Regions from separate parts of the Alteromonas sp. I10 genome, predicted to be linked through region 2. Evidence: predicted binding sites of a transcription regulator. Region 2 holds the regulator's gene; each other region holds the start of a gene.
What was found. Region 2 encodes FNR, which switches genes on or off when oxygen is low (the NO sensors DNR and NnrR bind a similar motif). Its sites were predicted from a motif close to TTGATCTAGATCAA; they were not measured.

Region 1 (10,812 bases), on a different contig from region 2:
GAACTGCATCAATCTATCGCTTAGGTAAGGAGGAAGCAGAGGTAACTTGTTGAGCACGGCATCCACCCGCCCTTTGAGTGCAAACATTTTAGGTAGCGAGTCAGTTCCCAAACGCTGAATACTTACGATGGTATCTTTTCCGTAAACATCTGCAATATCGAACATTTCTCTATGAAGATATTCACCCACCTCAGGAACGTTTTTACATTGAGTCAGTATGTCTCTGCGAATACGAGTAAGTACAGAGGCATCATTCGTACCGATATAAAACGTTTGTTCTTCATTAGGCACTTCGAATGTATCCAAACGCACCGCGAACACAGCAATTTTACCTGCGCATCCACTGGCTTCGTAAAGCCGTGTTGGATCGGCATTAAAGCGGCTCGGCGTATCAGCATTTACGTCTCTAACGATGTGTTCATAATCACTTGCCGACGCTTTCATACTGGTTTCAGGTAGAGATTTTGGAAAGTTGCCAGAAGAAAGGTTTCCGATAATTTCTTCTGGCGTGTCGCCTAAATCTATCCCTAGGTGATTAACAAGCTTTAGCTCTCCGCTTTTATCCACCTGAGCGAACAGCGATAACTCAGTATAGGCAGGTCCCCTTTTGACAAGTGCCCCACCTGAGTTGTTTGCAACACCACCGACAATAGACGCACCTAGGCATGACGACCCAATTACAGAGTGAGGCGCACGCCCGAGTGGCTTTAGTGCCTTTTCAAGTTTGAACAGTGTTGCTCCCGGAAAGCTCAATACTTGCGTTCCGTCGTTAACCAGAACAATATCGTCCATTGCTAACGTATTTATAACCACCACTGGTCTATCGTAGTCGCTTCCACTTGGTGTTGAGCCTTCGGTCAAGCCGGTTTTCGCGGCCTGCATAATAATGATGCAGTTATATTCAACGCAAACCTTTAGCACTTCCCAATATTGCATTAGCGTATGTGGAAAAAGTACAGCCAATGCTTCGCCCTCGCCTGACCGCCATCCCTTGCGATAGTGCTCAGTTTGACGCGTTCCTACGGCAAGGTTGCTTTCCCCTAGCACGCGTTTAAAAGCGTCAATAATTGGGGTTGTTTGCATGTATAACTCCTTAGAACAGTGCAATGCGTATTAAAAATTAGTTTGTGCCGACTAATGGACCGCCGACTTCAAACACATAAACCCCCAACCATACTAAAATACCTGCAAATGCAACGTAATATATAGTTGGGATAACAGTCTTTCTTAAAGTAGCTCCCTCTTGCCCCATTAATCCTACCGTTGCCGACGCAGCTACAACATTGTGTATTGCAATCATGTTTCCGGCAGCCGCCCCAACGGCTTGCGCTGCGATAATTAGTGCAGGTGACAATTGAAGGCTTAGTGCTGCTTCGAACTGAAACTGGCTGAACATCATATTTGATACTGTATTCGAGCCTGCGATAAATGCACCTAATGCACCAATAGTAGGGCTAATTAATGGGAAAGCTTCGCCAAACATATTGGCGAACAATTGCGCGCCAGCTATCGGCATACTGACGATGTCGGCGCCATTCACACCTGAGTTTATAAAAAGCCTAACCATAGGAATTGTGAACATCAATACAAAACCAGCACTTAGCAACGTTTTGCTGGAATCATTGAAAGCCTTAAACAACACTTCTCCCTTGGATACCTTTTTACTTTGAATGATTACTGCAACCAATGCACCTATTAACAACAACCCACCAGGAAGATATAGCGGACTGATTGATGCACTTACACCGGTTTCACCCAGTATGTTGTCAAATGAGAGTGTCAGCGACGTAGTAAATTCTTTTATTGTTGGAAACACTCTGGATATAACGAGCAAAAGTGCAACAACTAAATAAGGGACCCAAGCAGTAACCCAATGCATGGCCTTTTGTGACGTTATGTCGTCTGCTTTTATTTCCAAATTGCCCAGCCAACCTTTGTCCCATGACGCTTTCGGCGGGAAATCCCATGTTGTTTTAGGCATCAAGAAACCATTTTTAGCTGCAGTAACAACCACTGCCAAGCTCACCAATCCTCCAATCAACGATGGAAATTCAGGGCCTAATACAATGCCGGTAAATACGTAAGGAATGGTAAAGCTGACGCCCGCGAATAAGGCGAAAGGTAGAATTTGTAACCCTTCGCGCCAAGATTTGTTGGAGCCAAAAAAGCGAGTGAGCATTACAGCCATTAAAACTGGCATAAATGAGCCAATAATTCCGTGGATAACTGCCACTTCAGAGGTGATTAGTTGAATAAACTGCTCCCATTGCCAGCCTTGAGCATGCAAAGTCTGACTGATCGCTTGGCCGTCTAAGCCTTTGTTTACACCAATGACAATAGGCGTTCCCACCGCGCCGAAAGAGACGGGTGTGCTTTGGATCATCATACCAATAAGTACGGCAGCCAATGCTGGAAAACCGATGGCAACAAGCAAAGGAGCCGCTATAGCGGCCGGCGTGCCAAAACCAGAAGCACCTTCAATAAAAGTTCCGAAGCACCAAGCAATGATTATTGCCTGGACTCTTCTATCAGGTGAAATGTTGGTGAAACCCTGGCGGATAACATCTATTGCTCCAGTATATTTCAATGTGTTGAGCAGAAAAATTGCACCAAATACAATCCACAAAACAGATACTGTAATCACTAAGCCTTGTAGAATTGAAGCGCCCACCCGTACTGCCGACATATCCCATGCTAAAAGTGCCATAAGTGCTGTACTTGCTAATACAACTGGCATTGCTCTTTTCGCAGACCACTGTAAACCCAATAGCAGCACTGCTGAAAGCGTTATAGGTAGCAATGCTAATAACCCAAGGGTTATCTCATTCATGAGTTTTCCTCTTATTATAATTAGTTAATTATTCGAGTTTCTAACGTTAGAAAATCGATGTTAATGCAGGGTTAAAATTTAGGTATGCGACTGTACTAATTTCTCACGTGTTGATATATATGCATTAAAGACAAAGTTTATTTCCATTTTTGGACTAATAGTGGCAAAAGCAGACGATATTATCCTTTTTGTGAACGTAGTTGATGAAGGCTCTTTTTCAAAGGTCGCTCAAAAACTCAACCTAACTAATTCTGTAGTAAGTAAGCGTATCGCACGATTAGAGTCAGATTTGAACGTTCAATTGCTTTACCGCTCTACACGAAAGCTCAATTTAACTGATGCAGGAAGAACACTGTACAATAAGGCGAGAATCGCCAATTTAGCCATTCAAGACGCAGAAGATGCCGTCAGTGGTTACAGTGATGAAGTGCGTGGAAAAATCCGAATTACTATGCCCAATGTATCGGCAAAACTGGTCTTAAATCGCGCAATTGCCGAGTTTTGCAATTTACACGAAGAGGTGGATGTAGAGCTTGCAATTACCAATCGCGTTACCAATATCATTGAAGAAGGTTACGATCTCGCCATTCGTACAGCACATCTTGAGGACTCCTCTCTTATTGCTAAACGCCTTATAGATTCAAAATGGATAGTATGCGCAAGCCCCACATATCTTAAAAACAAAAGCCGCCCAAATCATCCTGACGACTTAACTGAACATAATTGTTTAATTTACAAGTACGATAGCACTGGCCCAGACTTCTGGCCGTTTCATATTGAAGGAGAGCTTCATAACGTTCAAATTGGCGGGCGAATACAGTCAAATAACTTGGATGCGTTAAGGCAAGCCGCTATTGCAGGTGTGGGTGTAGCATTTCTTCCCAAGGCATTAGTGCATGAAGATATCGAAGATGGGGCGCTTTCGCCTCTACTTGCCGAGTACGTAACTAAGACTATGGGTATTTATGCCGTTTATCCTCGTTCGCGTCAGCCTGACAAAAAGCTAAAGCTACTGGTCAACTACCTTCAAGAGGCGTTTAGCAATAGAAGCGCCTATTTTTATTGATAAACATTGAAGTAATCTCCGTTTACATCAAAAACATGGCGCTAAACATAATTGAAGCGATCTTAAAACGCGAACTTAGCTGACGCTTGGATGTAATTGGAGTCAATGCTGTCTATATTGTCATCATTGATAGAATAAGCACCAAACTCTAGGCCAACATCAAGGCGCGGCGCTACCGTATCAATAACATTCACCGCCCAGTGCGAACGTTTGCGCCCCAAAATATCTGTTTTAGCTGCTCCATAAAATACAGTGCTGCGGAGGGTTTCAGTCCAAAAATGGCGATACGCTACGGTATAAGCCAGCGTACTTTCCGTTTCCAATGTTTGAGTTGCAGGATCCTCAACAACATCAGCAGTCATGCCGGCCGCAGCATACCGACCGGGCTTACCCGCGGTTAATTGAAAACGTAGATCATCTTTTGCAAAAAGTGGTATTTTGCCTGCGATATTTACTGCTGCTGTAACTTCTTCAACCCCTCCTTGATCGACAAGTCGTATTACAGAGCCGAAAGCATATTGCCCATATTGACTATCTAAATTGTATCGTACAACAAAGTCGGGTGTAGACTCATCAGGGTCAGCGGCTACACCTGTAAGCCCTACAGCATTGGCAGGTGCGTCGGTATCACCATCCCCAATGGTCTCTGGGCTTTCGATGGCAAATTGCCAGTTTCCAGAGGTGTATCTAACCTGAACTTGCCTTGCAAACACTTCTCCTACATGAGGACCACCAAAATCTAACGACTCAGGAATAACGTGAAGCGGCATAAAGGTGCTCCAGTTTTGCCCCGCACTCCAGTTCTTATAGGTGATGAAGAAGTGACGTAATCTCAAGTTAGTAGAGTTACTTACCGCTTCGTTACCGCCTCCGCCATACATATCGACTTCTATAAAAGTACTCACCTCCCCTATAGAAACGCCCATATTTAAGCGTGACTCTCCTACATTGAAACCTGTGTGTGATGTCTCTATTACTTCCCCGCCAGGAAAATTACCAATCCAGTAATCCTGATAAGCAATATCCCCTTCAACATGCCTGACATCTACTTTGGCATAACCTCCAACACTAACCTTAACGTGTTCGTTACCGACCTTCCCGTTGAACAACTCTATGCCGTGAGAAGGGTTAAGAATTAGCGCTAATGCACAAGCAGATAAGCGTAGGGTGTATTTATTGTTTGTTTTCATTATTCGTCCTAATAGCTGAAACTATTTAACATGTCGTTAACGGGCGGATAATGTATTCGTTCGTGCTCAGAGGATAAACCGAGTTTAGAATATTAACTTTTTCCTAAATTCGCATAATCAGAGGTTTACTTTTTGAATGTTAATTGTGTAAAGAGATGAAGAATATTGAGCATAAATCGCTCAATAGAAAAATAATAAAAGGCTACTTGTTGCTAACACGATAAGTGAAAGTAATGATATTGATTGAAGTGTCTTACCCCAACTTTGCGAAAACCAACTTAAACACAAAGACAGAGAAAACACAGTAAGTGCAGACATAATAGTATCTGCAGGCGAGAATGTCGCTTGATTTACACTCAATGCAAATACGGCAAAACCAGTACCTATGGCACCGACTGCGCTCACAATCATGCATAATATGAAATGCGCACAAAGCTTAGCTATATCTCGGGGCATTGAGCGCACAGAAACTAACGCTTCGTTTGAATTATATAACTGCATCGCAACCTCTTAACCCTCTCAATAATAAGTTAATGATAATCGTTATCATTATTAAATCAAGAAAATTAATTAGCTGTATTAGGAAAATTCATTAAACAAGAAAGCGTAATCTGTCGCTCTTCGACCAGTGGCTTTTTAGTAAATCGTTTTTTGTTATGAAGCTGCCGATTAATGGTCTTTCGCGGAATCTACTGGCAATAAAAAAGGCACTGGCTCCAGTGCCTTTTGGTTTTAATTGCTGACAACGAAAAGTCCGCTGTCATCTGCATCAATACGAATGGTTGATTCCGGTATTAATTCGCCAGCAAGTAATTGATGCGCGAGTGGATTTTCCACCTGCACTTGTATCGCTCGCTTAAGCGGACGTGCGCCAAACACTGGATCGAAACCCGCGTCCGCCAATTTATCCATAGCCGCGGCAGACAGAGTAAGCTTATAACCTTTTTCTGCGAGCCTAGCGCGAAGCGAGGCAAGCTGAATTTTAGCAATAGATTTTATTTGCTCCTTCCCTAATGGATGGAATACTACAATATCATCGACGCGGTTGATGAACTCCGGTCTGAAGTGTTGCCCTACAACACTCATTACCGACGCTTTCATATCGTCATACTGACTTTCGTTGTGCTTATCTTGAATGATATCTGAACCTAAGTTGGACGTCATGATCACAACGGTATTTTTAAAATCTACAGTACGTCCTTGTCCGTCAGTCAACCGGCCGTCATCTAGTACTTGAAGCAGAATATTGAATACATCTGGATGTGCCTTTTCAACCTCATCCAACAAAATGACCGAGTATGGTTTGCGACGCACCGCTTCGGTTAAGTAGCCACCTTCCTCGTAGCCAACATAGCCAGGAGGTGCACCCACTAAGCGTGCTACCGAGTGTTTTTCCATAAATTCTGACATATCGATACGCACCATGGCATCTTCAGTATCGAACATAAAGCCTGCCAAGGCTTTGCAGAGCTCAGTTTTGCCCACGCCAGTTGGCCCTAAAAATAAGAATGAGCCAATAGGTCGATTTGGATCCGCAAGCCCAGCACGTGAACGGCGAATTGCGTTTGAAACCGCTTCAACCGCTTCTTCTTGTCCAACAACCCGTTTGTGAAGTACGTCTTCCATACGCAACAGCTTCTCACGCTCACCCTCAAGCATTCGCGCTACAGGTATACCCGTCCATCGCGAAAGCACATCTGCAATTTCAACGTCCGTCACTTTATTTTTAAGTAACGTCGTCTCGCGAGTTTCGTTTTCAGCCGCTTGCTCTAACTTTGCTTCAAGCTCTGGAATACGGCCGTACTGAAGTTCCGACATACGATTCAAATCAGATGCACGTCGCGCTATCTCCAAGTCAAGTTTAGCCTGCTCAAGCTCCCCTTTAATGGTTTGAGTGCCCTGCATTGCGTCTTTTTCATCCAGCCACACTTTCTCAAGCTCTGCGTACTTGGTTTCCGCTTGCTCACGCTCTAACTCAATCATCTCAAGTCGCTTATGACTCGCATCATCTGTTTCTTTGGCCAGAGCTTGCTCTTCCAATTTTAGCTGGATGATACGACGCTCAAGACGATCCATCTCTTCGGGCTTGGAGTCTATTTGCAATCGAATGCTAGACGCAGCCTCGTCTATAAGATCAATGGCTTTGTCTGGCAATTGGCGGTCGCTAATATAACGATGCGACAAACTTGCCGCTGCAACGATAGCGGGATCAGTAATATCTACCGAGTGATGGAGCTCATAGCGCTCTTTTAAGCCACGCAGAATAGCAATAGTGTCTTCAACGCTCGGTTCTTCAACTAATACTTTTTGGAAACGACGTTCAAGTGCTGCGTCTTTTTCAATGTACTGACGATATTCATCCAGTGTTGTAGCACCAACGCAGTGAAGTTCACCACGGGCTAACGCAGGTTTAAGCATATTACCTGCATCCATCGCTCCATCGCCCTTCCCTGCACCTACCATAGTGTGCAGTTCGTCAACGAATAAGATCACGCGGCCTTCTTCTTTAGCCAGCTCATTAAGCACTGCTTTAAGGCGTTCTTCAAACTCACCGCGATATTTAGCTCCCGCCACTAACGCGCCCATATCAAGGGCAAGAACACGCTTGTTCTTTAAGCCCTCAGGCACTTCGCCATTAATGATGCGCTGAGCCAACCCTTCAACAATAGCCGTTTTACCCACACCCGGCTCACCAATGAGTACTGGGTTGTTTTTGGTTCGACGCTGCAGTACTTGAACAGTTCGGCGAATCTCATCATCTCGACCAATGACCGGGTCGAGCTTGCCTTGTTCTGCTCGCTCGGTTAAATCTGTCGTGTATTTTTCAAGCGCTTGACGTACATCTTCAGCATTAGGATCCGTGACCTTCTGACCACCACGCATGTCGTCTATTGCGCTTTCAATAGCTTCTTTAGTGATATTCAGGCTTTTGAGGATTTCCCCCAAGCGCCCTTTATCTTGTAGCGCCGCTAGAACAAAGATTTCTGAAGTGATGTATTCGTCTTTTCGCTGCTGCGCTATCTTGTCACAAAGATTTAGCAAAATGCCGCTGTCTTTACTTAATTGAACATCTCCCCCAATGCCTTCAATACGAGGTAGGCGCTCAATAGCTTGGCTCAGTGCTGAGCGTAGCGCATTTACATTGATGTTTGCTTGGTCAAGCAAAGGGCGTACTGACCCGCCTTGCTGATTTAGCATGGCAGTCATTAAATGGACAGGTTCAATGTATTGATGATCTCGCCCCAATGCGAGTGATTGAGCATCGGATATTGCGAGCTGAAATTTACTGGTAAATCTATCTAGTCTCATAATCTCAACCTAATTAATGAACAACTATACCTGCGTTAACACGCCGCGATTACGAACATTTTAACTCTCGCTGAGTGGGTAATGATCTATGCGGAATGGTATTCTTTATGTTCTAGTTATGTAGGCTGCTCAATTGCGATTCAAGTATGAGATTAAAAAGTTAGCCAAAAAGATAACAAATAATGTATGAAGTTTGATCTAGCGCAACTGTTTGATCAGACTAAAACTGCCGCCTTTTTTCGAAACAATTTAAAGCAGGCCTATTACGCTAACTATACGCCCAGTCGTGCGCTTGTTTTGATGCGTAGCTCTTCGATGGGAGTAAAAACGCTGTTCGTCAGTGTAAGTGCACAAGTTACTTTGTGTAATATTCTCAACGCCAGCTTGCTGCAATTGCACCTGTGCCACTAGAGGCAGATCTAATAAGTACTTCCCTCTATTAGAGCTATTAGCAATGGCACCGTCTATATGGCGAAACTTACTCGCCAACTGTACATCAACTTCGTAGCAGGGCCCGCTGATTGCAGGACCAACCCAAGCGATGAGTTTTTTTGCATCGCTGCCAAAGTGTGAAACAGCACTTCCGATAATGTTAGTATCGAGACCTTTCCAACCAGCATGTACTGCCGCCACTTCTTGACCGCTTTCATCACACAATAAAATGGGCACGCAGTCTGCGGTCATCACCGCACAAAAATGCGATGTTGAAGAAGAATACGACGCATCAGCGGTGGTATCTGCGCTCGGCAATGACACCACGCGGTTGCTGTGCACTTGCTCCAACCATGTGATCTTTTCACTATGTGGAATTAGGCTTCTATTGGCTTTCACTAGTAGGAGGTCGTCCCCCACGTGGGCGCCAACGTTCAAACCTGCAAAATCACCTATGCTTGTACCTCCCATTCTTGTCGTTGTGTATGCAACAACATTTGCGGGACATGACCACGCTGGCGTAATCAAATCCAGCGTGGATGAAATAGGTGAATTCGCAGCTGACAATGTCATAAGTTCGCCTTACTTATTAAAGCATATCTTGTGGATTGTCCGCGGTGTCCTTTTTCACGGCTTTAAGCAAGTCCTGCATATCTTGAGGTAGGGGAGCTTTCCACGTCATCCACTCTTCAGTTTCAGGGTGAAACAGCGAGAGCTGTGCGGCGTGCAACGCCTGACGTTGGAATCCGCGAAGCGCAGCGATAAATTCTTCTGACGCCCCTTTAGGAAGACGAGGACGCCCGCCATAAACTTGGTCGCCAAGCAAAGGATGCTTGATGTGGGCCATGTGTACGCGGATTTGGTGCGTACGGCCAGTTTCAAGCTTCAAACGCAGGTGCGTGTATGCGCGAAATTTTTCGATAACACGAAAATGAGTGACCGCTGGCTTGCCCATTTCACGTACTGCCATATGCGTACGTTTTGTTGCGTGTCTACCAATAGGCGCATCTACAATACCACCAGCGACCATCGTACCTAAGGCAACGGCTTCGTATTCACGACTCATTTCCCGACGTTGAAGTTGGTCAACAAGATGCGTTTGAGCAGGAATTGTTTTTGCTACTACCATTAACCCCGTCGTGTCTTTGTCAAGGCGATGGACAATGCCCGCACGTGGAACTTTGTCTATCTCTGGACAATGATTTAACAAGGCATTTAGCACGGTACCGCTTGGGTTCCCTGCACCTGGATGCACAACCAAATCTGCTGGTTTGTTTATGACTAGGATGTGTTCATCTTCATAAACAATGTTTAACGCGATGTCTTGCGCTTCGCTCGTTACTTGTACATCCATTTCGGCCTGTACAGTAACAAGTTCATCCATTTGCATTTTGTGGCGAGGCACGGTGATTACTTCACCGTTTACAGCAACATTCCCATCTTGGATCCAAGTTTTTAGCTTAGAACGAGAATATTCAGGGAACAAATCAGCCAAAACCTGATCTAACCGTAAACCAAAATGCGCAGCTTCCGTTGAAGCTTCTAATTGTATTGTGTTCGGCGACTGTGTCATAACACCATTGATTACGTCTAAAAAAGGGTATTATAACAAGTATTCACGCTGTACACTGCCTTGTTTACGTTTTTGTATGGTTTTTCTCATCGTTAGTACGTTAGAATGCAATTAAAGTGTTGTTGTTTAACACATGAGCTTAGACAGCGAAGTATTAAAACTGTTTAGCAGGAAAATAGAATTATTATGAAATCATTTCGTCTACTGGCCCCCGTTTTATTGGGTGCTATGGTATCTGTCGCAGGATGTAGCTCTTCAGATAATGAAGAAAAAGCCGTATTAGCTAACATGGGTGCGCAGCAACTGTACGACAGAGCAAAGCAGAGCATGGAAGTAGGTAACTTCAGCGCTGCAGCACAAACGTTAAGCGCGCTAGATTCGCGCTACCCGTTCGGTCCCCTATCCCACCAGG
Region 2 (10,812 bases):
TGGTAACAGCATGGCTATTCCGGTATCTTTCACTAAATCGTATTCACTGTATGCAGGCGCAGTAGACGCTATGATGCAGTGGTGGTACGGCCATAACGCGGTAGGCTTTTTCCTGACTGCGGGCTTCCTTGGTATGATGTACTACTTCGTACCTAAGCAAGCTGGTCGCCCGGTTTATTCATACAGACTTTCAATTGTTCACTTCTGGGCACTTATCTCGCTGTATATCTGGGCTGGTCCTCACCACCTTCACTACACTGCCCTACCAGACTGGACTCAGTCACTAGGTATGGTGATGTCTATTATCCTATTCGTTCCATCTTGGGGTGGTATGATTAACGGTATTATGACGCTATCTGGCGCGTGGCATAAACTTCGCACCGACCCAGTATTGCGTTTCCTTATTGTTTCATTGTCTTTCTACGGTATGTCTACCTTCGAAGGCCCAATGATGGCAATCAAGACCGTTAATGCACTGTCTCACTACACTGACTGGACAATTGGTCACGTACACTCTGGTGCTCTAGGTTGGGTTGCAATGGTTTCAATTGGTTCAATTTACCACTTAATTCCAGTGCTATTCGGTCAGCGCGCTATGTATAGCACCAAGCTAGTTAACGTACACTTCTGGTTCGCAACTATCGGTGTTGTTCTATACATCGTAGCAATGTGGATGTCTGGTGTACTACAGGGTCTAATGTGGCGTGCAGTAAATGCTGACGGTACGTTAACCTATAGCTTTGTTGAGTCATTAGAAGCGTCTAAGCCTTTCTATGTGGTTCGTTTCATTGGTGGTTGTTTCGTGGTAGCAGGTATGCTTGTTATGGCATACAACACATGGAAAACCGTTCGTGCACCTAAAGGCAGTATCGCTGCAGACCCAGCGACTCAGCCGGCGTAGTAAAGGAGACGAATAATGAAAAACGCACATGAGTTAATTGAAAAGAACGTCGGTCTGTTAACGGTATTAATCCTTATCGCTATCAGCTTCGGTGCCATGGTTCAAATAACGCCGTTGATGTTTCAACAGCAAACCATGGAACCGGTAACAGGCTTACGTCCATATACCGCGCTTGAGCTTGAAGGCCGTGATATCTACATCCGTGAAGGTTGTGTAGGTTGTCACAGCCAGATGATCCGTCCATTCCGCGCTGAAACAGAGCGTTATGGTCACTACAGCGTTGCTGGCGAATCAGTATGGGAGCACCCTTTCCTTTGGGGTTCTAAGCGTACTGGTCCTGACCTAGCACGTGTTGGTGGTCGTTACAGCGACGAATGGCACCGAGTTCACCTGCTTAATCCTCGTAACGTGGTACCAGAGTCGAATATGCCAGGTTTCCCTTGGCTTGCGGAAAACACGCTTAATGGCGAGTTAACAGCTGAAAAAATGGAAGTATTCCGTGGATTTGGCGTTCCGTATACCGACGAAGATATCGCGGGTGCGAAAGCGGCAGTACAGGGCAAAACGGAAATGCAGGCCCTTATTGCTTATCTACAATCTCTTGGCACACATTTGAAATAATATGGACCAAGGAATTGTAGGCAGCATTTTTACTGTCATCGTCTTTGTAAGCTTCATCGGTGTTGTATGGTGGGCGTTCAGCAGCCGCAACAAGAAAAAATTCGATGAAGCTGCAAACCTAGTGTTTGCAGACGAAGAAAAAGAAAAATCAAAAGAAGATTAGCAGGAGTCTCGAACTCATGAGTATGTTTTGGACAATTTGGATTTCAGTGATAACCCTAGGGTTAATCATTGGTTGCTACTTCCTTCTTCGCTGGTGCCTTTCTAACAAGACTGGCGTAGCTGAAGGTGAGTCAATGGGTCACGAATTTGATGGTATTGAGGAGTTGAACAACCAACTTCCTCGCTGGTGGACAATTATGTTCTACATGACCATCGTTTGGGGCTTTTTATACCTAGCGCTTTATCCTGGCCTAGGTGCGTATGAAGGTATTTTGGGTTGGAAGAGTTCTAACCAAAATATTCAATCGCTAGAAGAGTCAGCTCAGGCGCGTATTGAGGCTAAAGAGCAAGGCTACCTAGTAGAATATGATCGTGAACTAGATTTTGCTGCCGAGAAGTTCGATCCGATCTTCGAAGCGTATGCACAAGTTCCTGTTGAAGAACTGGCTAAAGACCCAGAAGCAAATAAAGTAGGTCAGCGTTTGTTCCTACAAAATTGCTCTCAGTGTCACGGTTCTGATGCACGTGGTCAAAATGGCGGCTTCCCTAACCTAACGGACAACGACTGGTTGTACGGTGGTTCAGGTGCGAAAATCGTTGAAACTCTTACGCTTGGTCGTAAAGCAGCTATGCCAGCATGGCTAGATGCTATGGGTGAAGACGGTATCGAAGAAGTGGTTAACTACGTACTTAGTTTAAGCGGTCGCGATGTGGACCCTCAGCTTGCAGAAGCAGGTAAAGCTCGTTTCGCAGCGTGTGCGGCTTGTCACGGTATGGACGGTAAAGGTAACCAAGCACTTGGTGCACCAAACCTTACTGACAATATCTGGCTATACGGCGGCAGCCACAGAGCGGTAACAGAAACGCTTACTTACGGTCGTAACGGTGTAATGCCTTCATTCAAGAAAACCTTGGGTGATGACAAAATTCACGTTGTTGCAGCGTATGTATACAGCCTTTCAAATGATTAATGATTTAAATCATTAAATATCTTAAAAAGCCTCGTTACTACGGGGCTTTTTTTATGAGAAAATACAGCGGTATAGAGAGTGCCATGCGAACATTTTTTGTACACTTTTAATATGTCTCGCCAACACTATATTTATCATTATTTACCGGCTTTACGTGTAGTTGGGGAAGTAAAAATAAATATGTTGTTAGTGAAGTAAATACGAGAAAAGATTTCGATGAATAGACCCTGGTATAAAGAGTTCTGGCCCTGGTTTTTAATTGCCGTTCCTATCATTACCCTCATCATGGGTGGCGTGTTATTAAACCTTGCTATTTCTACCGAAGATAGCTTGGTGGTAGACGACTACTACAAAGAAGGAAAAGCAATTAATGCCCGTCTGGACAAGGAAGCCATAGCCCGCCGCATGAATATCACCACTGATTTAACCATTGAAGATGGAAGCATAGCGCTGCAATTTCATTCGGGGATTCCTCAAGAAGGTAACGCGGTTAAATTAAGTTTCTATCACGTAACGCTAGAAGAGCGCGATGTTAGCGTTTTATTGAGTCGCGACGCTAACGGTATTTATCGCGGCTTTATTGAAGAAAACCTTGACGGTAAATGGCGCATATCGCTGACGCCGATTGATGATAGCTGGAAAATTCAAAACACGGTCTATCTGCCCCACACTGGCAAAATGAAATTCAATCCATAATGACAAAGCACGACTGTTACCATTGCGGCTTGCCTATAGCGAGTCCAGACAATGGGAAATTTACTACTGTCATTTTAGGGCAACAACGAGACATGTGTTGCCCTGGCTGCTTAGCGGTAGCTGAAGCGATCGTTAACAACGGCCTTGAAGACTATTACCAGTTTAGAACCGAACCGGCGCAAAAATCTGACGACAGTATTTTAGAAACGTTAGATAAGCTAAAAGTCTATGACGACCCTTCCCTTCAAGAAGAGTTCGTGTTTGAAGAAGGTCAGGACAAACAGATTCAGTTGACCCTTGAAGGTATTACATGCGCTGCGTGTGGCTGGCTTATCGAAAAGCAGTTGTCAAAAGTTGAAGGAATAAAGCAAGTCGCGGTGAATGTACAAGAGCGCCGCGCTTTAGTCACTTGGTCACCATTTCAAATTAAGCTTAGCCAAATTCTATCTACGCTAAAACGCATTGGTTATGTTGGGTCACCATTTCACCCCGACGAACACGAAGCCAGTTATAAACGCGAGCAAAAGACCTTTCTAAAAAAGCTTGGCCTAGCAGGCATTATGACCATGCAGGTTATGATGCTAATGACTGGGCTTTATTTTGATTGGTTCGGCGCCATTGAGTTAGAGACCCGCCAATATTTTTATTGGGTTGCCCTTACGCTTACTACACCTGTGGTGCTGTATTCAGGCAGCACCTTTTATGTGGGCGCCGCTAAAGCGCTAAGCGCCAAAACGGTTAATATGGACGTACCCGTTACGCTTGCCATATTCGGTACTTACATTGCAGGAATACGTTCGACTGTATTAGAACAGGGCGAAGTGTATTTTGAATCTATTTGTATGTTCATTTTCCTGCTGTTACTCAGCCGCTTTTTAGAACATCGCAGTCGCCATCGCGCCGCACAGATCTCTGCCAATATGATGCAGTATGTGCCCGTATCAGCGACCAAACTAAATCCGGATGGCAGCCTAACCGAGTGTCTGGCTAAGCAGCTAAAAATTGACGACGTAGTGCTAGTGAAGCCTGGTGAAACAGTCCCCATTGATGGGGTGGTAACCGACGGCAACGCAGCGGTTGACGAATCTATGCTTACCGGCGAGTTTAACCCCGTGCGTAAGTCGAACAGTAGCCCGGTTTACGGCGGCACGGTTTGTCAAGATGGTACGCTAACCATTACGGTTACGCAGACCCTTAAAAATGCGCTGGTAAATCAAATTGTACGACTGCAAGCAAGTGCGATGGCGAGTAAGCCTAAAGCAGCGCAGATAGCCGATAATTTTTCTCGCTATTTCGTTACCGCGGTATTGCTGATTTCGGCGTTAACCTATGGCTTTTGGGCGTATCAGGGTAGCGACGAGGCATTTTGGATCACCATATCGGTGCTGGTTGCAACCTGCCCTTGCGCACTAGGGTTGGCTACGCCATCAGCGTTAACCTGCGCTATGGCAAAGTTAAACCGACAAGGTATTTTACTAAAACGGGCCGATGCGCTAGAACAAATTACTGACATTGACACCATCGCTTTAGACAAAACCGGCACGCTCACAAAAGGCAAATTTACTATTTCAAATGCCTGGTACGTTGACGGCGTGGATAGTAATAGTGCGCTATCAATTGCGCGCGCTTTGGAGTCACGCTCTGAACATCCGATTGCCAAAGCCTTTAGCGACGGTATAGCCTTTAGCGACGGTGTAGCCCTAAGCGAGACTTCTGCCTCTAGCAGTAGTGCTGACGCCATCGATAACACGGTACACAAAGTGACTAATTTTACCGTTACGCCAGGAGGTGGTATCAGCGGTGAGATCAATGACACGTTGTTTTCTATGGGATCTGCAGCATTCAGCGTTCACGAATCACAGCTAAAACTCATTGAAGCGTTCCCTTCAGCTAACGTGTTTCTCACGGTTAAGGGGCGTATTATGGCGGCGTATGAAGTAAAGGATTCACTAAGAGAAGATACGCAAGAAACTCTCGATATATTAGCTGTAAGCCATACCCTCGCCGTTTTAAGTGGTGATACACAGCAAAACGTTAATGCGCTTACCGCACCATTGCCAATTTCGACCGTTAAAGGTGGCCTAACACCTGAGCAAAAGTACGAAGCCGTTCAAGCTATGCAGCAATCTGGCGCGAAAGTGATGATGATGGGTGACGGTATTAACGACGCTCCAGTTCTTGCCAGCGCTGATGTGGCAATTGCAGTGGGTAATGCCACAGACGTGGCTAAAACTGCCGCCGACGTGATACTGCTTGGCGATCAGCTGCTTTCTGTACCAGAGCTTATTCGAACTGCGCATCAAGTGAAGCAAAAAATAAGGCAAAATATCGGCTGGTCGGTAGGTTACAACGTTTTGATCTTACCTTTCGCCGTATCAGGCCTACTTTCACCGTGGATGGCTGTTGTTGGTATGTCGTTAAGCAGTATCATTGTGGTCACAAACTCAACGCGACTTTTGAGCAAATAGCATGAGTATTATTTACGTATTAATTCCAATCGCCATCATCATTGTTGCCGTCGCTATTGTGATATTCTTTTGGGCGGTGAAAACCAATCAATTTGAAGATTTGGATCGCCAAGGGTATAGCATACTGTTTGACGATGATCTTCCGCCAGAAGAAAAAAAGCTAGCTGAGCAACGCAAGCAACTTCAAGACAGTAAAGTAGACAAAAGCCAAGCGCCACATGGAAGGGATTAACTACTTCTCTGCCTTTCTTATCGGCTTAGCCGGTGGAGTTCACTGTGTGGGAATGTGCGGTGGAATTGTCGCTGCGCTAAGGATGGTTTCGCCTAAAGGCGCTTCAGCACTACCCTATACCCTTGCCTATAACATGGGACGTATAGTGAGCTACACCATCGCCGGAGCAATAACCGGGGCACTTGGAAAAATTGCAGCAGATTATATACCTCTTGCCAACTATGCCCTTTCCCTACTTAGCGGAATCATGTTGCTTCTACTGGCGTGTTATTTGGGTAAGTGGTGGACTGGCTTAACAGTGCTGGAAAATGCGGGTAAAGGCCTATTTTCCAAAGTCCAGCCGCTTTCAAAACGCTTTTTGCCATTTAAGACCCCTTTAAGTGCGTTGCCTTATGGTTTTATTTGGGGTTGGCTTCCTTGCGGTTTGGTGTATTCCACACTTACCTGGTCTCTCGCGGCGGGTAACGCGCTAGAAGGCGCTGCTATTATGTTCTTCTTCGGTTTGGGTACATTACCCACCTTGCTCGCTGCAAGCGCTGGTAGCCAATATATTGTTCGAAGTTTTCAACATAACCATTTTAGACAAATTATTGCAGTAATAATGGCAATATATGCAGCTTATCTTATTCATGGCGCAATCGTTTAAAAATGGGTGTATTATTGTCGGGTATTCTTTTAGAGAGCGTGCATTATGAGCAAAGGAAGCCAATTTTCTATTCACTGTCAAAACTGTAGTTTCAGTCACCTGTGTTTACCGGTGGCGTTAAACAAAACAGAAATCGAGTCTCTTGACGATATTATTGAACGCAAGAAGCCGCTTCATAAAGGTGACACGCTGATTCAAACTGGTGATAAATTCCGTTCTCTATTTGCAGTGAGAACCGGTTCATTCAAATCATTTGTGACTAATACCGAAGGTGAAGAACAGATTACCGGCTTCCACTTTCCTGGTGATATTATCGGTTTCGATGCATTAAGAGAGAACAAACACCAAAGCTATACTTCTGCGTTAGAAACTGCCATGGTGTGTGAGCTTCCCTACGAGACCCTCGACGAAATGTCAGTGCAATTTCCAAAGCTACGCCACCAGATCATGAGCTTCATGAGCGCTGAAATAAAACAAGATCACGACATGATCATGCTTTTAAACAAGCGAACCGCAGAAGAGCGCTTACTGTATTTCATCTCACACCTGTCGCAACGCTTTGAAGAGCGTGGCTTTTCCCATAGAGAATTCCACTTAACCATGACGCGCAACGAAATTGGAAACTATTTAGGATTAACGATTGAAACGATTAGTCGTCTGTTAAGCCGTTTTCAAAAAGACAACATCATAAAAGTAGACGGCAAGCTTATTACTATTTTGGATTTCGATAGGCTAAACACCAAACTAGCGGCGCTTAACGGCCCTAGCGTTGTCTGCGGTTAGTCCTTTTTAAGTGTTAAATAAGGCGCGCACTAAGCGCGCTTTTTTGTAACCTGTGTTAGCCACCTACCTGCCCTTTCAGCGCCACGCCGGTTGCTCCATATTCAATTAGGTAGGTTCACTCATGGTCGCCTCGTAAAATTCTTGATCTAAAACAACTTACGTTTTTCCCAATGTCGTTTATAGTTAGTATTAGAAAGCTTCGATTTCGACAGCCGCTACTAAGTTTCGTAGTTAGGGGGACGTTATGATTGAGTGTAAACGAATTCTGGCCGTGGTAGATGCCGAGCGCGATAACCAACCTGCACTAAGCCGAGCTTATGAACTCGCTTCAAAAACAGGCGCTTCAGTTACCGCCATGATGGTGGTATACGACTTATCTTATGATATGACGACCATGCTTAGCCCGGATGAGCGCGAGTCAATGCGCGATGCAGTTACAAAGGAGCATGCAAAATGGCTTGCCACCCACTTAAGAGAACAAGGATTCACTGAAACTGATATCGTTGTAGAATGGAATAATCGTGCGTATGAGTCGATTATTTACTACACCCTAAACAATCAGATAGATTTAGTGGTAAAGGCAACCAAAAAGCACGACGATCTTGCTTCTGTTATTTTCACCCCCACCGACTGGCATTTAATGCGTAAATGCCCTCGCCCAGTATTGCTCGTTAAAGAGCACGACTGGCCAGAAGGAGGAGAGATTATTGCTGCAGTAAACGTAGGCAGTGAAGACGATGAGCATGCCGCACTTAACGATAAGCTCACCCTCATTGCTAACGACTACGCCTCTTTATTGAAAGGTAGCGTAAATTTGGTCAACAGTTACCCTTCTACACCACTTAATATCGCCATAGAAGTACCTGAGTTCGACCCCGATACCTACCACGACGCGGTAAAAAATCATCATTTAAAAGAAATGCGTAGTCACGCGTTAAAGTACGGTATTCCTGAAAACAAATGCGTAGTAAGAGAAGGCCTTCCGGAAAAAGTTATCCCGCAAGTGGCAAAAACACTGGATGCAGAGCTGGTTGTTATTGGTACCGTTGGCCGTGTGGGCATTTCAGCGGCCCTAATTGGTAATACTGCAGAACACGTGATCGACGAACTCAATTGCGATGTGCTTGCTATTAAGCCAGATGGATTTGTGTCGCCGTTGTCGCTGTAATCTTTTCATCAGTACCGCATAGCCCGTGTTTGCCGTTACTTAGCGGCCAACACGGTATGTCACCAACAAATTTAACCTCACAAGCATGGTCTCGAAAAGCCGCTTTAATGTATAATGGTGGCTTTATCACAAACCAAGCTAGTTAATTATGAGTTTAGGCACAAACAGTGCTGACGCGTCGCCATTAAATGCTGCGCAAAGTAAGCAAAAGTACAACTTCAACAAACTTCAGAAACGACTTCGCCGCAATGTGGGTAAAGCCATTGGCGATTTCGGTATGATTGAAAACAACGACAAAGTAATGGTGTGTTTATCTGGCGGTAAAGACAGCTACACCATGCTAGATATTTTATTGTTTTTAAAGAAGATTGCGCCTATTCACTTTGATATCGTTGCGGTTAATCTTGACCAAAAGCAGCCTGGTTTCCCAGAACATATCTTGCCTGAATATCTAGAAAGCATTGGCGTTGACTACAAAATTGTAGAAGAAGACACCTACTCTATTGTTAAAGACAAAATTCCAGAGGGAAAGACAACATGCTCTCTCTGTTCTCGCTTGCGCCGTGGTATTTTGTACCGCACGGCAAAAGAGTTAGGTGCGACTAAAATTGCATTAGGTCATCACCGCGACGACATGCTAGAAACGTTTTTCCTCAATATGTTTCATGGTGGCAAGCTTAAGTCTATGCCGCCAAAGCTAGTCAGCGATAACGGTGAACACATCGTTATTCGTCCATTGGCGTACTGCACAGAAAAAGACATCGAGAAATATTCTCAGGCCGCTGAATTTCCGATTATTCCTTGTAACCTTTGTGGCTCACAAGAAAACCTACAGCGCCAAAACATAAAGGCTATGCTTCAAGACTGGAACCGTCGCTTCCCAGGTCGTATAGAGTCGATGTTCCGCGCGCTTCAAAACGTAGCGCCTTCACACTTAATCGACAGCAACCTTTATGATTTTAAAGCTATAGCTACACAAGAAGGCCCGGTTGAAGACGGTGATATCGGGTTCGATGAACCTTCTTTCACTACAGAAAATAGTTCGGACTTCAGTGATGAAGATAATACTATTGAAGTAATAAACATTATGGAACCTAAGTAAATGAAAATTGGACTTGCGCTAGGTGCCGGTGCCGCAAGGGGCTGGACTCACATTGGCATAATTGAAGCATTAGAAAAACTCGGCGTAAAAATTGACGTTGTAGCGGGATGCTCTATTGGTGCCTATGTTGGTGCTGCCTACGCAAGTGGCAAGCTGGAAGGGTTGAAAGAGTGGGCATGTTCCCTCAGCGACTGGCAGGTACTTGCTCTTATGGGCGTAGGACTTAGACGCGGCGGCATTGCCAGCGGACAGAAGGTTTTCGACAAGCTAGCAAGCGAGTTTTGTGAATCGACTTATGAAGACATGCTTAAGCCGTTTGCGGCTGTGGCTACCGACCTTTATACCGGCCGTGAAGTAGTGTTTAACTCTGGTCCTATCGGAGACACCATTCAAGCATCCTGCGCTATTCCCGCACTTTTTGCGCCCGTAGCACATGGTGATCGTTGGCTGGTAGACGGTGCCGTTGTAAACCCTGTACCGGTGAACTTATGTCGCCAATTAGGGGCCGATTTTGTAATCGCGGTTAACCTTAACGCCGATTTCCGACCACTTCGTCTTGAAAAGTTGAGACAAGATCATGAAGAAAACCAGCGCAAAACCGAGGACTTTTTTACAAAGAGTCAAAACGTACTACGCCAATGGTTCTCTCCTGACAACAAAGAAGAAAAAGCCCTAGAGAAAAAAGATGAAAAAGACAGCGTCTCGGCTGGCAATGTAAAGACAGAAGAAGGCATTGCTTCTGATGTGATTGAAAAAGTGGAAGAAGAGTTGACCGAAGTCCCCGCTAAAGTGAACAAGCGAAACCCGCCTGGAATTATGAGCGTGATGAGCAGTTCACTTGAGATACTTCAAGCTCGCGTCACACGTTCACGTTTGGCTGGCGACCCGCCTGACATTCTTATTGAGCCTCAGCTTACCGACGTGGGTATTATGGAATTCCACAGAGCCGAAGAGCTATGCGCGAAGGGCGAAGAAACCATCGCGCGTTTAGCAGAGCAAATTAGGTATCAGCTTCTTACCTAATCCCAAATATGCATTTAGCTTGAAGCCATAGCGGTAACA
Region 3 (10,812 bases), on a different contig from region 2:
TTACATCCAAGCCCTCAAAGGGTTCATCAACAAGCAACACATTGGCGTGAGATAAAATAGCGCGCGCTAACGCAAGCCGCTTGCGCTCTCCCCCAGAAAGCGCCCTTCCCGCCTTGCCAACCCAAATCGACAGTGGCATCAGCGCCTCTAGCCCTAATTGAGCCAACAGATTACTCATGTCATCAAGGGGAATACCCATTCCGGCAGGGTCTAAATTTGAAGAGACACTGCCAGAAAGTACTATTGGCTCTTGTTCCACATAGCGCCAGTTTGTAATTAAGCCATCGGGTATACGCATGCCATCCACTTCTTTAAATCCAGTAGAAGGCACAACCCCCGCAATTGACTGAAGCAAAGATGACTTACCACAGCCTGACGGCCCGGATATACATACGATGCCAGTGGCTGGGAATGTAGCATTGACCAAAGGTAAGCGTCTATTTTTGGCAGTATAATCAGATAACGTAAGTGAATGGTGCAGTTCGGTGCGTTCAAGTACTTTAATGGGTGAGGTTTTGAGCTTCTTAAGGGCTTTCGCGCTTTGTTTGTGCTGTGCAAACTTGGTAATGCTGTGAAAAGCTGCACCAGCCCAATCAGGCGCAGCCATCAATATCATGGGCACAACAATAGCAATAGGCATATACGAAAAGTCAGATATTGGACTTACTGCGCCCGACATAACTAACACTACCGCGAAAAATGCCGCGCCTTGAAACCACCAGCTCGCGCGTTGCGCTTTGTCTTTCTGCGTAGTTTGTTGTCGCCACACCCTGTCAGCACTCGGCACACTATTGATCACATGCCCACCCTCTTCCTGCGGCTTATCTGTCATTGTTTTATTTAAGTGCCATAAAGCGCTGCAGTTAAGGAAGTCGGCTGACTCTTGGCGAAACACTTTGTTTTCCTTTGTCGCTTTTTTCGCAACGTTTAAACCACTTAAGCCTTGCAGCACAACGATGACGAGCCAAATAGCAAAAAGTGCAAGTAAAAACGAGGTGCCAGGAAGGTCAAACCATACCGCAGCAACGCAAAGGTTAGTGAATATAAATGTGATGTTAGAAAGCGGAGCTATCCAAGCAATCCATCGACTGGCAAGCGTTTCGGTATGCTGGGCTAATGCTTCTGTGGTGAACGCTTTGTCGGTAATTTTACTGTTTTCAAGTTGACTGAATACAAGCAAGCGACCCTCTGCGATACGGGTAAGCAAATCGTTATGACCCACCCACATACTGGCATATCCCGAAGCAATGCGAAGTAGTGCTAGCGCGCGAATAACCACCGCGGGAATAACGTAATTAAAACCTATTGGTGCAATAGCGCTGATAGCAATAAACCACGAAGAAATAACAAGAATGGTTATTCCTGCCACACCGTGTAAAAGAGCAAGCAGCAGCGTGAGATAAGCCGGTTTACTTTTCATCAAGGCTACGTTCCTTTTGATTGGCATTCATCTTAAAGCTCGTTTCCGTCACGCTGCTACAGCCTTGTAGGTGCCCGTCTTGTACTGCACCTATTTTGCTTTTAAGCCCTGCCTCTGATTTTGACTTTGAGTTGAAGTTTGAGTTGGAAATGGCGTCTTGTTCATTCGTACTGCGCGATACCGTCCAAAAGCGGTTAAACCAGTTTGCAGGGAGTGCTTTGTGAGAAGCCCAAATCAGTGTTTTGTCTCTACCCAAACGTTCAATTAACTGTGCCAATCTTGCATGCTGGGAATCTGGCAAATGGGCCGTGGGTTCATCGAGCAACCATATATCGTCTTTGCGCAACAGCGCTCTCGCTAGCGACAGCCGTTGCGCTTCGCCACCTGAAAGCAGCGGATAATCAGTCATTACCGTATCAAGCCCCAAAGGCAATAACGACAGCCACGCGTCAAGCTCTACTGCTTCTAGCGCTTTCATAAGCGCGTCGTCTGTATAGCTGTCGTTTAAGCACAAGTTCTCACGCACGGTACCTGGCGTGATCACGGGGTGTTGGGTTATCCAAATTACCGGTTCCCTGAATGTATGTGTGCTAGGTCTTTGACCACCTAATGCTTCTAATAATAATGTTTTACCTGAACCAGAGCGCCCGCTAATGAGTATTTTATCGCCCTTTAATACTGCAAGGGATTCAGCGTGCAAAAGTGCAGGAGGATCATCAACAGCCGATTTATCCTTACCTCTGGGCAAGCGAGGTTGCGGGGCGTTTATGTCAAAAACCTTATGGTTTTTAGCCGCAAGCAATACCTCGTGTTGTGATGAATAATGGTGGGTTGTGTCAGCGTTGACCGGATTCACTGCACTACCATCAAGATTTTGTGTGAAGCGCGAGAATAACGGCGTGAGTTCAGCTTTGGCGGCTTCTGCTTGCGCCTTCTGATGGTATACCTGCCCCAGCTTTTTCATTTCACTGAGTAACAATGGCACAGTCAGCAATACCCATAAGCCCTGCTGGAGCGTTATCTCCGGCCCAATACTCAATTCGCCTAACAGTGAAAAACCAATAAATACTGCCGTAAGTGCAACCGCGAGTGTTGCGAAGAAGTCGAGCACGCTGTTGGACAAAAAGGCTACGCTCACTACTTTCATAGTACGCGCATTCAAATTTTCACTGGCATCTTTAAGCAGGGCTGTTTGTTTTTGATGCGCCTGATAATTTGCCAGCATCGGCAGCGCGGCTAACCTATCAGTAAATAAACTTCCCAAACGTTCAAGGGCGATAAAATGCTTTCGATGTAGGGCAGCGGCTCCCTTGCCCACAATGATCATAAAAAGCGGCACTACCGGCAATGTAAGCAGTAGGCCAATTCCTATAACGGGGTTTACATAAAAGATAACGGCTAAAGCAAACAAGGGGACAACAACTGTAATCATTTGCTGCACTCGATATTCAAGTGCCCAGTCAGCAAAAGCCTGTAAGTGCTGCAGCCACACCGTTTGCCAATAGTAAACCGAGTGCTGTCGAATAAGCGCATATTGACGCTCAATGAATACGTGTTGTAGGTGCTGTTCGAGCTTGTTTAACACCTGCATTTTTGCACTACTAGATAAGGCATTGAATGCGCCTTGAAGCAGCCAACTCATTCCCAGAGAAACGGCAAGTCCTGTGACATCACTCGCTGTTGCAGGAGTCTGGTTTACTACCCAGTCATGAGCAATATGTGAAAAATAATAGAACCCAATAATCAAAGAAAAAAGCGACAAACACTTAACCACTACTTGCGCCATAAGCGAAGTGCGCAAGCCAAGCGACTGCGCCTTATCCATCTCATTGCACCACGCATTAAGCGTTTGCCGGTTGGGAACTTTTTCTTTGATCACTGTGGTTTTGACTCTTCTTTTGCGTTACTTAGTAATGAGAGCAAATTTCGCATTTCTTTTTCATTCTTTTCCAAGTGGTGGGCTGGCTGCAAGAACCTGCCAATTAAACTGATAGCGCGGTGTTCATCCGTTTTCAAACCTTCAGCAGCAGGGACGCTGCTGAAGAGCCCCCATGGATGGGTTTACGGCGTGTTTGAAAACGGATGAACTCCGCGCTATTTAAAACACCTAGTCTTCGGGTCTATCCATATTTTCCGTCGACTCCAACCACATGGCGTTGATAATGCCAAAAGAGCACGCCAGCAAAACTCCTAAAATCCAAGCGAAATACCACATAGCGTTCTCCTTAATAAATGGTGTGAGACTGGTCGAGGTCTTCGTTTTTAATGCGCCCGCGCATTACGTAAAAGCTATAGGCCGTGTAGCTAAGTACAATAGGCACAAAGATACAGGCAACGATAAACATTACGTTTAGCGTCATATGGCTAGACGTAGCGTCCCATACGGTTAAGCTCGCCTGTGGCATGGTGATACTTGGCATTAAGAATGGGAACATAGAAAAGCCAGCCGTTAAAATAACGCCTGCTATAAATAGCGCACTCGATACAAACGCCATGCCTGCATTACCTTTCTTAGAGAAAAGCGCACAGGCCAGACCCGCAATAATACCCAGCACAGGTGCTGCCATCATAAGAGGGTATTTGCTGTAGTTGCTCATCCAAGCTCCAGCTTCAATGGCAACCTCTTTCTTAAGTGGATTTGACGTTGCAATAGTGTCGACTGCCGAGGTAATCACGAAGCCATCTAATCCAAATGCTACCCAAAGACCTGCAAGTACAAATAGCGTGACACCAGCCAGACTTAACACAACCGATACTGCACGTGCGCGAACTTCAATAAAGCCATCGGTTTTCATTTGTAGCCAGGTTGCACCGTGATTCAGCAACATAGCCACAGAAAGCAGTCCTGCCACCAGCGCAAACGGTGTTAAAAGGCCAAAGAACGAGCCTGTGTAGGTTGATTTAAGCGTGCTGTCCATTTCAAACGGTACGCCCAACAGCAGGTTACCAAACGCCACACCAAAGATAAGGGCTGGGATAATACCGCCAGCAAATAACGCCCAATCCCACGCTTTACGCCACTGGGGGTTAGGTAATTTACTGCGGTAATCAAAGCCTATCGGGCGCATCCAAAGGGCAATTAAGGTAAGGGCCAGCGCGAGGTAAAACCCAGAAAACGCAGTGGCGTAAATCATCGGCCACGCGGCGAAAATAGCGCCACCTGCGGTGATAAACCAAACTTGGTTGCCATCCCAGTGCGGCCCTACTGTATTTATCATTACGCGGCGCTCTTTGTCATTTTTACCAATAAGCGTGAGCAGAGCTCCAACGCCCAAATCGAAGCCATCAGTAACCGCGAAGCCAATTAGCAGAACGCCAACCAAGCACCACCAAATGACTCTTAGTAATTCATAATCAATCATGCTTTTGCTCCTTGCTCATCAAGGTCAATAAGATCAAATTCAGTGTCAGGCTGCTTATCTTCAGGTGGAACTGGCCCTTTTTTGGCAAACTTCTTCATTAAGTAAAAACCAATAATGAACATGCCGGTATAGAAAGCACTGTAGGCTACAAGGGTTATTACCACGTCGCTTACGGCGAGATTAGATACCGACGTATGCACCGGAAGCACCTCTGCAATTGACCATGGTTGGCGGCCATATTCAGCGACAAACCAGCCAGCCTCACAGGCAATCCAAGGAAGCGGCAAACCGTAGAGCGCGCTTTTTAATAGCCAACGTGGCTTAGTAATCTTGTGTTTAGTACTGTAGTAAAAGGCGCACACAAATAGCGCAAGCATAATAAAGCCAGCCACAACCATAAGGCGGAAACTCCAAAACAATGGGGCAACCGGCGGAACGCTGTAATCTACTGCCTGTTGAAGCGCGGCATCAGAAGGATTTGAAACGTTCTCAGTGAAAGGCTCTAGCAACATAGCGTAGCCCAAACTGTCTTTATTTTGGTCGAAGGCAGTACGTTGCTCAGCTGTCGCGGTGCCGTTTCTTACATCATCAAGCACTTCATAGGCTTTAATTCCGCTCAGAATACGCTCGCGATTCTCTTCTTTAAGATCCTTAATGCCTTTCACTTCTTCGGTTAACGAACGGGTAGCAATAATGCCCATTGCCCAAGGAATTTGAAGGGCGTACTCGGTTTCCTGCTTCTCGTCGTTTGGAATACCAAACACAGTAAACGGCGCAGGTGCAGGATGGGTTTCGTACTCAGCTTCAACTGCTGCCAGCTTCACTTTTTGTACATCACCAAGCTCATAACCACTTTCATCACCTAGCACGATCACAGAAAGCGTTGAGGCTAGGCCAAAGCTAGCAGCTATGGCGAACGAACGGCGCGCAAAGGCGATATGCTTATGATTAAGCAGGTAGTAACTTGAAATTGCCAACACAAACATTGCGCCGGTCACGTAACCTGCTGATACAGTGTGAACAAATTTGACCTGTGCTACGGGGTTAAAAATAACCTCAGCAAAGCTGGTCATTTCCATACGCATGGCTTCGAAATTAAATTCAGCGCCTACCGGGTATTGCATCCAGCCGTTAGCAATCAAGATCCACAGTGCAGAAAAGTTTGAACCAATGGCCACCAGCCAAGTCGCCATCAAATGCTTCACCTTTGACATTTTGTCCCAGCCAAAGAAGAACAACCCCACGAAGGTAGATTCCAGGAAAAAGGCCATTAGGCCTTCGATAGCAAGTGGCGCACCGAAGATATCGCCTACATAGTGAGAATAGTAAGACCAATTCATTCCGAACTGGAATTCCATGGTTAAGCCTGTGGCTACACCAATGGCAAAGTTAATTCCAAACAGCTTTCCCCAGAATTGGGTCATCTGCTTATAAATTTCTTTACCCGTCATTACGTATACCGATTCCATAATGGCAAGTAAGAAACTAAGCCCCAAAGTTAAGGGTACAAATATAAAGTGGAACATTGCAGTTAATGCAAATTGCCACCGCGATAGTTCTATTAACGTATCGCTCATGGGTTATCTCCCTTGTATTTCGTGTGCGCGTTAAACGCTTAGCAGAAAAAGTGGTTTAAAATTCAGTGATGAACACATGAATATGCCGCATGGCAAGAGCACGGTTTATGCCATACATCAGTAATTTGGCTGCTAAAGCGCAATTACCGATAAACGGCGGTATTTTCGTACTGTGCAGATAAATTATTCCACGACCGAGTGTGTGGCTTATTGATCCAACGCAACAATTGGTGGCGATGCGTTCGCCATATTTGTCATTTAGGTGACAAATATGGCACAAGAGAAAGGCTGCTTAGCAGAATGTCAAAAAGTGGAGTATAAGGAAAAGTTAAGGGGTATATGAGAGTGTGAACGCGCCTCGTAATTCTCCCAATTCGAACCCTGTAGCTTGATCGTTGGGATAGTGCTCTAGAATGGATTGTTTTACTGAAGGTGCCACATTAGCTCCGTGGCATGCCATGCATACCTGACCTTGTTCAATCGCCATCATGTACCTAAACTTACCGCTTTCGCTATCGTATTGATAAGTTTCAAGGGGTCTTTTAGGGGCCAAATTGTCTTGCTTAGCTTTGGTCAGTAATTGTGAAAACCACGCTAACTGCTCACGCTCCCATTGATCTGCCGCATTGTTTGGGTTCCTTACTTTCAGCGCGGTACGCCCAACCTCCCACCCGTTTTGACTAAGCGCCAGAGCAATAGGAGCCGCTGCAACCTGGCATTCGTTAACGCCAGCCTCTAGCCCTCCGGATTGAATTGCTTGCTGTAGTCGTGACTTTAGCGCGCCTCCCAGTGCTTTTGCGTGTAATCGCGCTTCTTTGACTTTTTCCTGTACACTGTTTTCACTTTTTTTCTCATTGGCAGTCACTGTATCTGCCAATGAATGAGCACTACTTGCCAATAAGCTTATCGCCATCAGCATTACGCTATTTTTCATTATAAAACTCTCTTTGGAACTGAATGAGTTGCTACCGAAGTATTGTCGTTTGTCTCAAACAGTGAACAAGCTCTATGCCAATATGATAAATTGCCAAAATTAAATTAGAACAAACTAATATTCAGCCACCCATGAATATATCCATAGTACAAGCGATGATAGATGCGATAGATAAACCCGCAATCTTCATTAACCCAAGCTACGTTATTGAAGCTGTCAACCAGCCCTACAGAGATACCTACCCTGTGGATATAAAGCTTGGCTTTAGTACCTGCTATCAAGTCTCTCACCGCAACAACAAACCTTGCGATAAGTGCGGCGAGCATTGCCCAATGCAAGAGAGTAAAGCCACAGGACGAGCGGCTAGCGTAGTACACGTTCATACCACCAGTGAGGGTCAAAGCTACTGCGACATCCTCATGCGCCCGATCTTCGACGGTAGCGGAGAATTATTAGGTTTCTTGGAAATACTTGATAAGCTTTCGTTTGCCTCAAACCGACCTTCAGCAGGAAAGATGGTCGGCGAATCAGAGGCATTTAAAGCAATGCTAAACAAAATAAATCGCGCCGCTAACTCAGATATTTCAGTACTATTGTTTGGCGAAACCGGCACGGGTAAAGAGCTGGTGTCCCAAGCACTTCACTCGAGTAGTCACCGTGCTGGCAAACCATTTGTTGTCATCGAGTGTACCGGCATGTCTGACACGCTGCTTGAAAGCGAACTATTCGGTTATGAAAAAGGGGCATTTACAGGCGCAACCACAAATAAGAAAGGGCTCGTAGAAGCAGCGGAAGGCGGCACATTGTTTTTTGATGAAGTCGGCGATATCCCACTTTCAACACAAGTAAAGCTTCTGCGGCTGTTCGAGTCTCAAACTTATCGGCCTGTAGGAAGCACAGTGTCTAAAAAGGCTGATTTTCGTTTAGTGTGTGCATCACACAAAAATCTAAAGCATATGGTGGAAACGGGCGAATTCAGACAGGACCTCTACTACCGCATTGCCGGTTTTCCTATCAACCTCCCTTCTTTACGACAAAGAAAATCAGATATAGCACTGATAGCCGCTCACTTTTTGGCAATGTCTAAAGAGAAAAAACGGTTTCATAAAAACGCGCTAGAAAAACTAACCAACTACCCGTTCCCAGGCAATATTCGCGAACTAAAAAACATTGTAGACCAAGCTATTTTACTGGCTGATGAAACCGTTATTTACGATACAGACTTACCCGAGCTCGATAACATAAGCTCTGATGCTATCAATGATGCCTCTTCATCTCACGGTAACGTTGTAACCTTAGACGAATTGGAACGCCAATACTTACGTCAGGTTCACACGTCTTTTGAAGGCGATACCCAGCAACTTGCACAAGCGCTGGGAGTGAGTACCCGTACACTTTACAGAAAGCTGAAAAAAGCGGGGGTTGGAGATACGTAAAAAATAATAGGTAGAAAAATTACCAAAACGCAGGCTATGATAAAAAGGCGCTAACCAGATAAAGAAAAATGACTTTAAGACGCCTACTTACACTAACACTTTGCCTTTGTATGCTTTTGCAAAATGCATTAGCACTTGGCCTTGCTGCCCATACTATGCAGCAAGCACGTGCGTTTGTAGGTGAAGATATTGAACTTATTTGTACTGGCAAGACCATGCGCTACATTTCAATTAGCGCCACTGAGTTTGAAGGTGAGTTCGTTTTTGTTAGCCCCGAACTGCTCAAAGCACCCGCCGAGCACGTTGACTGTACCAATGGCACGTTAGCCGACTTACCTCAGGTTGACGAGCCACTACATGCCACATTACCTTTGCTATCGCTGGTTCGCTATCGCGCTTTAGTCGCGCGTTTAGCGGCTAAGCCCTTTACAGATTTTGCTTACGCGGCGCCGCTAAGTCGTGCCCCACCACACGCATAACAACCTCCCAAACACACTGAACATGCATGCTTTCACCATGCACAACACTCGTTTTTTAAAATGGAATTGTTATGAAGCAATCTATCATTGCGCTTGCCGTATTCACTGCGTGCGCGCCCGTACACATTTACGCAAACACCATCGACTTAGCCGATAACACTTCGACAGAAGTGGTCACCGTTATTGGCACACCGCTTTCCCTTAGCACGCAAAATATCGAGCAAGAGTCTGTTAGTGCTACCAGCAATATTGACGCTGACTTTGGCGATCAGCTTGCCACATTACCTGGCGTGTCGATATCTCGAAACGGCCCAGTCACCGGGCTTATTCAGTATAGAGGACTTTATGGTGACCGAGTTGGCGTAAGCATTGATGGCGTTGATATTGCTGGAGCAGGACCAAACGCCATGGACTCGCCCCTTTCTCATGTGCTGCCAGAACCAGGACTGACCGCTACCCTTTACCGGGGGATTGTGCCAGTAAGTGCAGGTGTGCAGACGCTAGGCGGAAAGCTTCGCATTCACTCTGATGCCTCAGCACTTTTTGACTTGAATACAGGCTTTAGCGGTAGCGTAAGTGCCAGCGCAATATCTCCGGGGAGCGGTCAGCAATACCAAGGCAATCTGTTTTATAAGAGTGAGCAGGCTTTTGTTAGCGGCGCCTTCACTCATCAGCAGCGCGACGAACAAGAGTCGGGAGATAACAGCGTTATACCAAACAGCCATTACCAAAGAAATGGCGGTAAGTTTAGGGCGGGCGTCGAGTGGGGCAATCACCAAGTCGATGTGAGTTATCAGCAACTTAATACTAACGAAAGCGGCACGCCTGCTTTAGCCATGGACATTGGTTTTATTGATGCCGCTTGGTATCGACTGGGCTATCGCTATAACGCAAATGATAGGGAGTTCTTCACGTTAAGCTGGTTTGGCAACAGCAACCAACATGCCATGGACAACTTCTCACAGCGCATGGTGATGTCTGCCGACATGGCGAGAGAGAATAACGCTGATGCTATTGCTCAAGGTGTAGATGCCACCTATGTAATGCCATTTTATGAAGGTGACCTCAAACTAGGTGCCTATCTGCACCACAGCAGGAATAACTCGACCATCACCAACCCTAATAACGGCATGTTCTTCGTTGATAACTTTACCAACGTAGAAAAAGACACAGCCAGCGTGTACGCAGAATGGCAGCGAGATAAAGCATCCTTTTCAACAACAATTGGTACCCGATATACACGTGTTGACATGGATGCCGGGCTAGCCGGTTCTAATATGGTTATGATGAACCCTGCCATTGCTTCACTCGTTGATGATTTCAACGCGGCAGAACGCAGTAAGAGCTATAACATGTTAGATATTGCCGCTAGCACGCGATATCACGCCAGCGACAATGTCGATGTTGTCCTTGGCGTATCGCAGAAAAACCGTGCCCCTACTTACTTCGAGCGCTATACGTGGCTACCTCTTGGTATTTCTGGGGGAATGGCAGACGGATTTAACTACATTGGTAACTTGGCTCTAGACAACGAAACTGCACGCCAGATAGATGTGGGTATTGATTACCGTTTCAAAAGCTGGTCAGTTTCTCCTCGCCTCTTT

Region 1: the regulator FNR is predicted to act here: its motif matches at 8,589-8,602, upstream of clpB (ATP-dependent chaperone ClpB).
Region 3: the regulator FNR is predicted to act here: its motif matches at 6,570-6,583, upstream of BZA03_RS11665 (cytochrome ubiquinol oxidase subunit I).

The regions. Positions count from the first base shown of each region.
Region 1 covers NZ_QJJN01000008.1:7,083-17,894, forward strand. Annotated here, with positions in the region: gene dld (D-lactate dehydrogenase) at 1-1,083, opposite strand, end outside; gene BZA03_RS14935 (L-lactate permease) at 1,121-2,830, opposite strand; gene BZA03_RS14940 (LysR family transcriptional regulator) at 2,991-3,896, shown strand; gene BZA03_RS14945 (DcaP family trimeric outer membrane transporter) at 3,959-5,086, opposite strand; gene BZA03_RS14950 (hypothetical protein) at 5,267-5,587, opposite strand; gene clpB (ATP-dependent chaperone ClpB) at 5,819-8,395, opposite strand; gene pgeF (peptidoglycan editing factor PgeF) at 8,645-9,400, opposite strand; gene rluD (23S rRNA pseudouridine(1911/1915/1917) synthase RluD) at 9,417-10,400, opposite strand; gene BZA03_RS14970 (outer membrane protein assembly factor BamD) at 10,587-10,812, shown strand, end outside.
Region 2 covers NZ_QJJN01000007.1:144,644-155,455, forward strand. Annotated here, with positions in the region: gene ccoN (cytochrome-c oxidase, cbb3-type subunit I) at 1-901, shown strand, start outside; gene ccoO (cytochrome-c oxidase, cbb3-type subunit II) at 917-1,522, shown strand; gene BZA03_RS14370 (cbb3-type cytochrome c oxidase subunit 3) at 1,524-1,685, shown strand; gene ccoP (cytochrome-c oxidase, cbb3-type subunit III) at 1,702-2,655, shown strand; gene BZA03_RS14380 (FixH family protein) at 2,872-3,351, shown strand; gene BZA03_RS14385 (heavy metal translocating P-type ATPase) at 3,351-5,819, shown strand; gene ccoS (cbb3-type cytochrome oxidase assembly protein CcoS) at 5,821-6,051, shown strand; gene BZA03_RS14395 (sulfite exporter TauE/SafE family protein) at 6,038-6,697, shown strand; gene fnr (fumarate/nitrate reduction transcriptional regulator Fnr) at 6,743-7,480, shown strand; gene uspE (universal stress protein UspE) at 7,725-8,648, shown strand; gene ttcA (tRNA 2-thiocytidine(32) synthetase TtcA) at 8,797-9,750, shown strand; gene BZA03_RS14415 (patatin-like phospholipase family protein) at 9,751-10,773, shown strand; gene BZA03_RS14420 (DUF2987 domain-containing protein) at 10,788-10,812, opposite strand, start outside.
Region 3 covers NZ_QJJN01000005.1:143,824-154,635, forward strand. Annotated here, with positions in the region: gene BZA03_RS11645 (ATP-binding cassette domain-containing protein) at 1-1,420, opposite strand, end outside; gene BZA03_RS11650 (ATP-binding cassette domain-containing protein) at 1,410-3,245, opposite strand; gene cydX (cytochrome bd-I oxidase subunit CydX) at 3,528-3,635, opposite strand; gene cydB (cytochrome d ubiquinol oxidase subunit II) at 3,646-4,782, opposite strand; gene BZA03_RS11665 (cytochrome ubiquinol oxidase subunit I) at 4,779-6,359, opposite strand; gene BZA03_RS11670 (DUF3365 domain-containing protein) at 6,688-7,293, opposite strand; gene BZA03_RS11675 (sigma-54-dependent Fis family transcriptional regulator) at 7,449-8,729, shown strand; gene BZA03_RS11680 (hypothetical protein) at 8,798-9,208, shown strand; gene BZA03_RS11685 (TonB-dependent siderophore receptor) at 9,280-10,812, shown strand, end outside.